Regions from separate parts of the Neorhizobium sp. DAR64862/K0K3 genome, predicted to be linked through region 2. Evidence: predicted binding sites of a transcription regulator. Region 2 holds the regulator's gene; the other holds the start of a gene.
The links. The regulator PhoB, encoded in region 2, activates phosphate uptake and scavenging genes when phosphate is short. The targets are predictions, from matches to a motif close to TGTCATNNANCTGTCAT.

Region 1: ACQY1L_RS09245 (esterase-like activity of phytase family protein) is a predicted target of PhoB. The motif match lies at 1,228-1,244, and genes of this name have one in related genera.

Annotation. Positions count from the first base shown of each region.
Region 1 is NZ_CP191449.1:1,895,999-1,900,346, reverse strand. Features, by position in the region: gene ACQY1L_RS09245 (esterase-like activity of phytase family protein) at 1-1,154, opposite strand, end outside; gene rnd (ribonuclease D) at 1,403-2,548, opposite strand; gene ACQY1L_RS09235 (MFS transporter) at 2,639-3,907, opposite strand; gene aspS (aspartate--tRNA ligase) at 4,168-4,348, shown strand, end outside.
Region 2 is NZ_CP191449.1:2,658,380-2,662,727, forward strand. Features, by position in the region: gene ACQY1L_RS12845 (PACE efflux transporter) at 1-343, shown strand, start outside; gene ACQY1L_RS12850 (ArsR/SmtB family transcription factor) at 282-1,070, opposite strand; gene ACQY1L_RS12855 (DMT family transporter) at 1,195-2,109, shown strand; gene phoB (phosphate regulon transcriptional regulator PhoB) at 2,091-2,774, opposite strand; gene phoU (phosphate signaling complex protein PhoU) at 2,900-3,613, opposite strand; gene pstB (phosphate ABC transporter ATP-binding protein PstB) at 3,665-4,348, opposite strand, start outside.

The DNA of each region.
Region 1 (4,348 bases), 760 kb from region 2:
GGGTCCTTGATGTTCAGAAGGTCGATATAGCCGATCTTGCGGACGGCCGCGCCGACATTGGCGTCGGTCATCTCGATCTTGTAGACGCGCTTCAGTTCGGCCGGCGCATCAAAGCAATCCGGTTTCGGCTGCTTCGGATCGGCGCAGGCCTTGTCCTTGGTGCCGGCGCCGTTGTCGCGTTCGATGACGAGCGCGGTGGTGGCATCCAGCATGTTGAAATCGCCGATCGCGACACCCTTTTCAGACAGCGGATAGAGCCAGGAACGACCAGTCCAGCTTTTCGAAGCGATGTCGAATTCGATGACGCGCAGCGCGGTGCGCCCATCGGCCTGTTCGACCTTGCCGTCGTCGAGGAAGATCGGGCCTTCCAGCAGGCCGTAAAGCTTCTGCCCATCCTTCGATAGTGCCATGCCTTCATAGCCACCCGAACGCTTCAGGTTGAAGACCGGCATCTTGGCGGCGGGGTTGGCCGGCATCGAAAGGGTCGGGTTGTCGGGCGAGGTGACCTTCTTGCCGTCAACGGTAGTGGCAACGACGTCGGTCAGCTGGCCGAGCATGTCGACCTTGATGAGGTAAGGCCCGAATTCCTCGCCGAGCCAGAAACCGTCTGCCACCGGCTGGATCGATTCGATATCGAAATCGGCGCCGGTCAGGTAGCGCTTGTCGCTGCCTTCCATGGCGATCGGGAAGGGGGCGATCTTGTTGGGGTCCGACAGGAAGATGTTCTTGACGACATCGACCTTGTTGGTCGCCCAGTCGAACTTCACCTGGTGCAGGAACAGCATCGCGTCGGAGGAATTGGCTTTGGAGCCAAAACCATTGTCGGACAGCGTCCAGAACGTGCCGTCTGCCATGGCCTTGATCCCGGAAAAGCCCTGGATCGGTTGACCGCTGAACGGCAGCTTGACGTCGGTGACGCGAACACCGTCCTTACCGTCGATAGAGCCAAGCTTTTCCGTACGCTTGCGGTCAGGCGTCGTGAACTTGCCCGAGGTCTTGAGAAATTCAGGAACATCGGATGGGGAAGCCGTTACCGTGTTGGCCGGCAGGATCGCCTGGCCCGCGAGCTTTGCCGGAAATTCGCGGTCGTCGGCCAATGCCGTGCCGGCGAGGAGGGCACTTACGAAGACGGAGGCTAAAAAGGTCTTGGTCATCAAATCACCTGTTCGATTGAGAAGAACACGCGACGTCGATAGGCGGCACGCATGACGGTGAGGTGATGATCGTTTGACGCTTGGATGAAGGTTTTACGTCTGTTTTTTGACGCGCTAAAGCACCCATCAGCAGCGTCGTGAAGCGGGGCAGAAACACCGGAATAGTCTGGGATTCAAGCGAAAAGGGATCGTGCTCCAGATCTCCTGACGCCGATCCCTTGGATGCTTGGAGACGGTGAGGGCGAGCCTTACAGCTCGACCGCCTCGACTTTCTTGTTGACGAAGCGCAGCGCCACGCCGCCTTCGATCAGCTTCAGCGCGATTTCGCCGAACAGTTCGCGACGCCAGCCGGAAAGGGCGGCCACTTCGGCCAACTCGCCTTCGGCAGCAATCTTTTCCAGATCGTCGGTATTGGCAAGCACCTTGGCGGCAACGCCCTGCTTGTCGGAAATGAGCTTCAGCAGAACCTTCAAGAGTTCGACGGCAGCGCCCGTGCCTTCTGGCAGATGCACATGCTTCGGAGCATGCGGCATCTCGGTCTTCGGCAGCGCCAGCGCCGTATTGACAGCCTCGACGATCGCGGCGCCTGAGGATGAGCGTTCCCAGCCCTTCGGCACGGTGCGAAGACGTCCGAGAGCTTCGGTATCCTTCGGCTGCTGCTGGGCAATCTCGTAGATCGCATCGTCCTTCAACACGCGCGAGCGCGGCACGTTGCGGCTGCGCGCCTCACGTTCGCGCCATGCGGCGACGAATTTCAGGATCGCCAGTTCGCTTGGCTTCCTCAGCCGCGACTTCAGACGAAGCCAGGCATCGTCGGGATGCAGATCATAGGTCGACGCGCTCTCGAGAACCGCCATTTCCTCCGTCAGCCAGAGGGCACGGCCTTCACGTTCCAGTTGTTCTTTCAGAGACAGATAGACGTCGCGCAGATGGGTGACGTCAGCCAGCGCATAGTCGAGCTGCTTTTCGGAAAGCGGCCGGCGGCTCCAATCGGTAAAGCGCGACGACTTGTCGATCTGCACGCCCTTGATGCGGTTGACCAGCTGGTCGTAGGAGACGCTGTCGCCGAAGCCGCACACCATGGCGGCGACCTGCGTATCGAAGATCGGGTGCGGCACGAGATTGCCGAGATGGTGGATGATCTCGATATCCTGGCGCGCGGCATGAAACACCTTGGTGACCGCCGTATTCGCCATCAGCTCGAAGAAGGGCTTGAGGTCGAGCCCTTTTGCCAGCGGATCGACGAGAACTTCGACTGTCGGGCTCGCCATCTGGATCAGGCAGAGTTCCGGCCAGAAGGTCGTCTCTCTCAAGAACTCCGTATCGATGGTGATGAAGTCTGACTGAGCCAGCTTTTCGCAGGCTTCCTGAAGGGCAATTGTTGTTTCGATCATCGTCTCATTCACGTGCAGGTGGTCAACCTTCCTTTCCCTTCCCGCCGCAGATGTCAAGACAAACGGCCAGCCTTTCCCGGAAGCGGGCGGCTATTTCCTGTTGTTGCCGTCAGCGTCCCTGTCCTTGTCGCTAGCCCGGTCCGCAGGGTCTGCAAGCCGGTTGAAATAAGCCGACGTGCGCAAGAGCGCCCGAAATCGCGAGTTGCGCTGCTGCGGCGGCACCGGTGCCCGCACCCGCATCCGGCGCAGCGTGTAGATCGCAAAACCGGCAAAGATGAAGGACGTGTAGAGGAAGAAGGCGCGCGGGCCGTAGAATTCCAGGAGCGCTGCGGCAAGCAGCGGTCCGAACGTGGCGCCGACCGACCAGAAGAACAGGAGGCCTGCCGCGATCACCGCGTGTTCGCCGGGCTTGGCGTGGTCGTTGCCATGCGCCGAGCAGAGCGAATAGAGCGGCATCGAAAAGGCGCCGAACAGGAAGACGCTGATGATATTGGCCGTCTCGTTGCTGCCCGCGCCGAACGACAGATAGGCGCCGGTGATGACGGACCCGATCGTCGTCCACAGGATGACGCGCCGCCGGTCGAGCTTGTCCGAATAGACGCCGAGCGGATATTGCAGCACCACGCCGCCGATGATGCCGGCACTCATGAAGGTCGCGATCGACGTGATGCTCATGCCGATCTCCTTGGCGTAGATCGGCCCGATATTGCGAAACGCCGCCATCGACAGACCGACCGCCACGACGCCGACCACAGCGAGCGGCGAAATGCGCCACACGGTTCTCAGATCGAATGAGATGGAGGCCGGTGGCGTCGGCCCCGACTTGTCGGCGATGGATATCGGCACAAGCGACAGCGTCAGCGCAATGGCGATGATGTTGAAGATGACAGGCCCGTCGATCCCGAAGGTCGGGATCAGGTACTGCGCGATCGTGACCGAGCCGAGATCGACGAAACGGTAGATCGACAGCGTCCGCGCGCGGTTCTCGTTGGTCACCTGCGAGTTGATCCAGCTCTCGACGGTGGCAAACAGGCTGGCGATGGTGATGCCGATCAGGAAGCGCATGGCGAACCAGAAGACGGGATCGATCACCATCGATAGGGCGATCGAGGCGGACGCAGCAATCGCCGCCATTGCCGCAAAGGTGCGGATATGACCGATGGAGCGCAGCAGCCTTGCCACATAGATGCAGCCGATCGCAAAGCCGACACTGTAGCCGGCACCGATCAGGCCGATGACCGACGGCGAAAAACCCTCGGCCGAACCGCGCAGCGCGATATAAGTGCCCTGGAGCCCGTTGCCGCCGATCAGGATCCCTGCGGTGATCAGAAGCGGTATCAGCGGGCGGATCTGGTTCATCGGATGCTTTCGGGCATGGTCGGCAGGCGCAGAGACTCAGCCAGCGCGCTGGCCGTATCGACCCATTCTGGTTATGACATCCTCCTATGCAACTCTAGCCGTAAAAGCGGGGGAAAGGGCTCGAGCGCCGCGGGAGACTGTGACAAGTCTTGACAAAGCAGGCCCACCATGCGCTTTTCCGGCCGATTTTCATGGGTTCGTACGGCTGTGCTTCGCGCGCCGATGAAGCCGCTTTCAGCATCAGTCCAGGATAAAAGACAATGCATCGTTACCGCAGCCACACCTGTGCAGCCCTCCGCAAGTCGGATGTCGGCTCCAATGTCCGTATCTCCGGCTGGGTTCATCGCGTCCGTGACCATGGCGGCGTTCTGTTCATCGACCTTCGCGACCATTATGGCATGACCCAGGTCGTTGCCGACCCGGACAGCCCGGCCTTCAAGT
Region 2 (4,348 bases):
CATGCCGGCCGAACATATGGGCATTGTCGGCGTCGTGTCTGCGACGGTCGCGACCGGCTGGAACTACCTCTACAATCTGGGTTTCGACCGCTTTCTGCAGGCGCGACGGGGTACGACGCTAAAGACGCCTGCCTTGCGCATTGCTCATGCGGTGCTGTTCGAAATCGGTCTGCTGGTCGTGCTGATGCCGTTTATCGCGTGGTATCTGCAGATTACCCTTCTCCATGCGCTGACAATGGATATCGCGATCGCGCTGTTCTACGTGGTCTATGCCTATCTCTTCAATCTTGGCTACGACAAGTTGTTCCCGCTGCCGGAATGGAAGACCCAGGAAGCCGCCTGACCATCAGAGTTTCGGACGGTGCAATACGCCAGTCCGATGGAAGCCTGAATTTGTCAGCAAACCCGATCTCTCCGGCGCGCGTGATCCGCAGAGCCCGGGTTTCCTCTCGGCGGCTGATCCAGCCGACGCCAAGAGCGCGGTCCAGCAGCGCCGCACCCATTTGTCCCGCCAGATGCGGCCGTCGCTCGCTCCAATCGAGGCATGTCCGGCAGAGCGGGCGTTTCGAACGGGTCAGCTGGTCGAGATCGATCCCGAAATCACAAAAGAAACGCCGACCTTCATCGGTGATCAGGCCGGCTCCATCGCCGAGCAGCAGATAGCCGTTGCCGGTCAGGGAGTCGGCGAGCGCGATGGCGAGACGGCCGGCCATGTGGTCGTAACAGGTGCGGACTAGCCGTAACGCTTCATCTTTCGGGCCCACAGGGTGATGGCGCTTCGGTCCGTCTGCGGCGACTGCCATCAACGCGTGGATCGCGTGCGCGACTTCCGGAGAGGCAAGTCGGTAATAGCGGTGCCTGCCCTGCTTTTCGACTGCGATCAGATGCGCCTGGGCCAGTTTGCCGAGATGGCCGCTGGTTGTCTGCGCGGTGACGCCGGCATGGCGTGCCAGTTCGCCCGCCGTCAGCGCCTGGCCGCCCATCAGCGCGGACAGCATGTTGGCGCGCGCGACATCGCCGATCAGGCTTGCAACTTCCGCAATCGTATTTCCTGAAACCATATTGGACATGATCCAGTTCTAGCACCGGAAAACTTTGCCGTCAGCGATCAACGGTTCGGCCGTCGCCGAAGCATTTCTTTTCCTCTCTCCGCTAAGAGGGGCGGAGATTGCATGGATGGGGATAGGAACTGGAATGGCGGACACCAAAACAAGCATGGCAACGGATCTGTTGCTGCTCCTCACGCTCGCGACGCTTTGGGGCGCGTCCTACACGCTGATCAAAGTCGGTGTGGAGACGATTTCGCCCGTCACCTTTATCGCCGTCAGAACACTGGTCGCCGGTCTCATTCTCGCTGCGGCACTTCGCCTTCGCGGATTGAAGCTGCCGACCGACCGGCAGACCTGGACGCTCTTCACGGTTCAGGCCGGCCTCAACAGCGCTGTCCCCTTCACCCTGATTGCCTGGGCCGAACAGACGACCGATGCGGGCCTTGCCACCATTTTGAGTTCCACGACGCCGATCTTCGCGTTTCTGCTGACGGCGCTGATCACGCGCCATGAAAGCGTCTCTGCGGCCAAGCTGTTTGGAGTTGCCGCAGGCATTGTCGGCATATGCCTGATCGTCGGCATGGAGGCGCTTGCCGGGTCGGGCGAGAACCTCTGGGCTCAACTCGCCATCGTGGCGGCGACGATCTGCTATGCGGCGGCTGCCATCTTCGGCAAGAATTTTAAGGGATTGGACCCGATGATGCCCGCCGCGGGATCGCTGATCGCAGGGGCGGCCATCCTCATTCCCGTGAGCCTCGTGGTCGACCGGCCCTGGACGCTGACGCCCAGCACCGATTCGATGCTCGCCCTGTTGGCGCTCGCGGTATTTTCGACGGCGCTCGCCTTCGTCATCTATTTCCGGCTGGTGCGGACGCTGGGCTCCGTCGGCACGACGGCGCAGGCCTATCTGCGGGTGCCGATCGGCGTTGGCATCGGCGTCGTGTTTCTCGGCGAAACGCTTGCCTCGACAGCCTGGCTCGGTCTCGCCTGCGTCGTGACCGGTGTCATTGCCATGACGCTGCCGGCTAGGAGACGCGGTGCTCAGGCTTCCATCGAGTAGCCGGCACCGCGGACCGTGCGGATGACGTCCTGCATGTTGGAGAAGTTGAGTGCCTTCCGCAGGCGCCCCACATGCACGTCGACGGTGCGTTCGTCGACATAGATGTCATGGCCCCAGACGCCGTCGAGCAACTGCGAGCGCGAAAAGACGCGGCTGGGCGACGCCATCAGGAATTCTAGAAGTCTAAACTCTGTCGGCCCGAGGCGAACTTCGCGGCTCTTGCGGTGAACGCGGTGGGTTTCGCGGTCGAGTTCGATGTCGCCGCATTTGAGGACGCTCGACAGCACTTCGGGTCGGGCACGACGCAGCATCGCCTTGACGCGGGCCATCAGCTCCGGTGTCGAAAACGGCTTGACCACATAGTCGTCGGCGCCCGTGGCAAGCCCACGAACGCGCTCGCTTTCTTCGCCGCGCGCCGTCAGCATGATGATCGGCAGGCGTTCCGTCTCCGGCCGCATGCGCAGGCGACGGCACAGTTCGATGCCTGAAACGCCCGGCAGCATCCAGTCGAGAATGAGAAGATCCGGAACGCGCTCCTGAAGCCTGATTTCCGCTTCGTCACCGCGAAGCACGGTATCGACCTCGTAACCCTCGGCCTCCAGGTTATACCGAAGGAGGACGCTGAGGGCCTCTTCGTCTTCCACGACTGCGATCTTCGGCTGCATTCCGACTTGCTCCGTCACTCGTCCCGAACTGCACTTAGATCCGCCAGATCCGCTCGCGCTGCTTCAGGTCATTGGTTTTGGCAGTTATCGTCCCGAAACCGGCAGGCGATTTCGGGAGAGCTGCATCATGTCCCGGCGGAGCCGAGCATGTTGGACGTATCGTCCTTCGGACGTTCGCCCTCCGGCTGTGCGCCGGTTGCGATGTAGTAGATGGTCTCGGCGATATTGGTCGCGTGGTCGCCGATGCGCTCGATGTTCTTGGCGCAGAACAGGAGATGGGTGCAGGTGGTGATGTTGCGCGGATCCTCCATCATGTAGGTGAGGAGTTCGCGGAACAGCGAGGTGTACATCGCGTCAATCTCTTCATCGCGCTGGCGGATGATTTCGGCTTTTTCCGCGGAGCGGTTGGCGAAGACATCAAGAACGTCCTTGAGCTGCACCAGCGCCAGTTCGGAAAGATGCTCCAGACCACGGGCGAGCTTGCGCGGGACGCCTGTTCCCTGCACGGCGAGCACGCGCTTGGCGGTGTTCTTACCAAGGTCGCCGACGCGTTCCAGGTCAGCTGCAATGCGCAGCGTGCCGATGATCTCGCGAAGATCGGCTGCCATCGGCTGGCGCTTGGCGATGGTGACGATCGCCTTGTCCTGGATATCGCGCTCGGCGTGGTCGAGAATGACGTCGTCCGAGATGACCTTCTGGGCCAGCGCCGAGTCGGAGTTGACGAGCGCACGCACGGCATCACCGCACATCTGCTCCGCCAGGCCGCCCATTTCGGAGATCCGGCGGTTCAGGTATTTCAGTTCCTCGTCATAGGCCGAGAGAATATGGGTCGAAACCATGTGTCTGATCCTTGATGTCTGCAGTTGCGGCTGACGGGCTCTGCGCCCGCATCAGCCGAAGCGGCCCATGATGTAATCCTGGGTGCGCTGGTCATCCGGATTGGTGAACATCTTGTCGGTATCGTTTTCCTCGACCAGATGGCCGAGATGGAACATTGCCGTGCGCTGTGAAACGCGGGCTGCCTGCTGCATCGAGTGGGTGACGATCACGATCGTGTAGTTGGCGCGCAGTTCGTGGATCAGTTCCTCGACCTTGGCCGTGGCGATGGGGTCGAGTGCCGAGCACGGCTCGTCCATCAGAATGACTTCAGGCGAAACGGCGATCGCACGGGCGATGCAAAGGCGCTGCTGCTGACCGCCGGAAAGGCCGGTACCGCCTTCATGCAGGCGATCCTTGACTTCTGCCCAGAGGCCGGCGCGCTGCAGGCTTGCCTCGACAATCGCGTCCATTTCCGTCTTGCCGCGGGCAAGGCCGTGGATGCGGGGACCGTAGGCAATGTTCTCGTAGATCGACTTCGGGAACGGGTTCGGCTTCTGAAACACCATGCCGACCCGGGCGCGCAGCTCCACGACGTCGATTTCCTTGTCGTAGATATCGTCGCCGTCGAGCGTGATCTTGCCGGTGACGCGGCAACCCTCGATCGTGTCGTTCATGCGGTTCATCGTGCGCAGGAAGGTGGACTTGCCGCAGCCAGACGGACCGATCAAAGCAGTGACGGTATTTTGGCGGACATT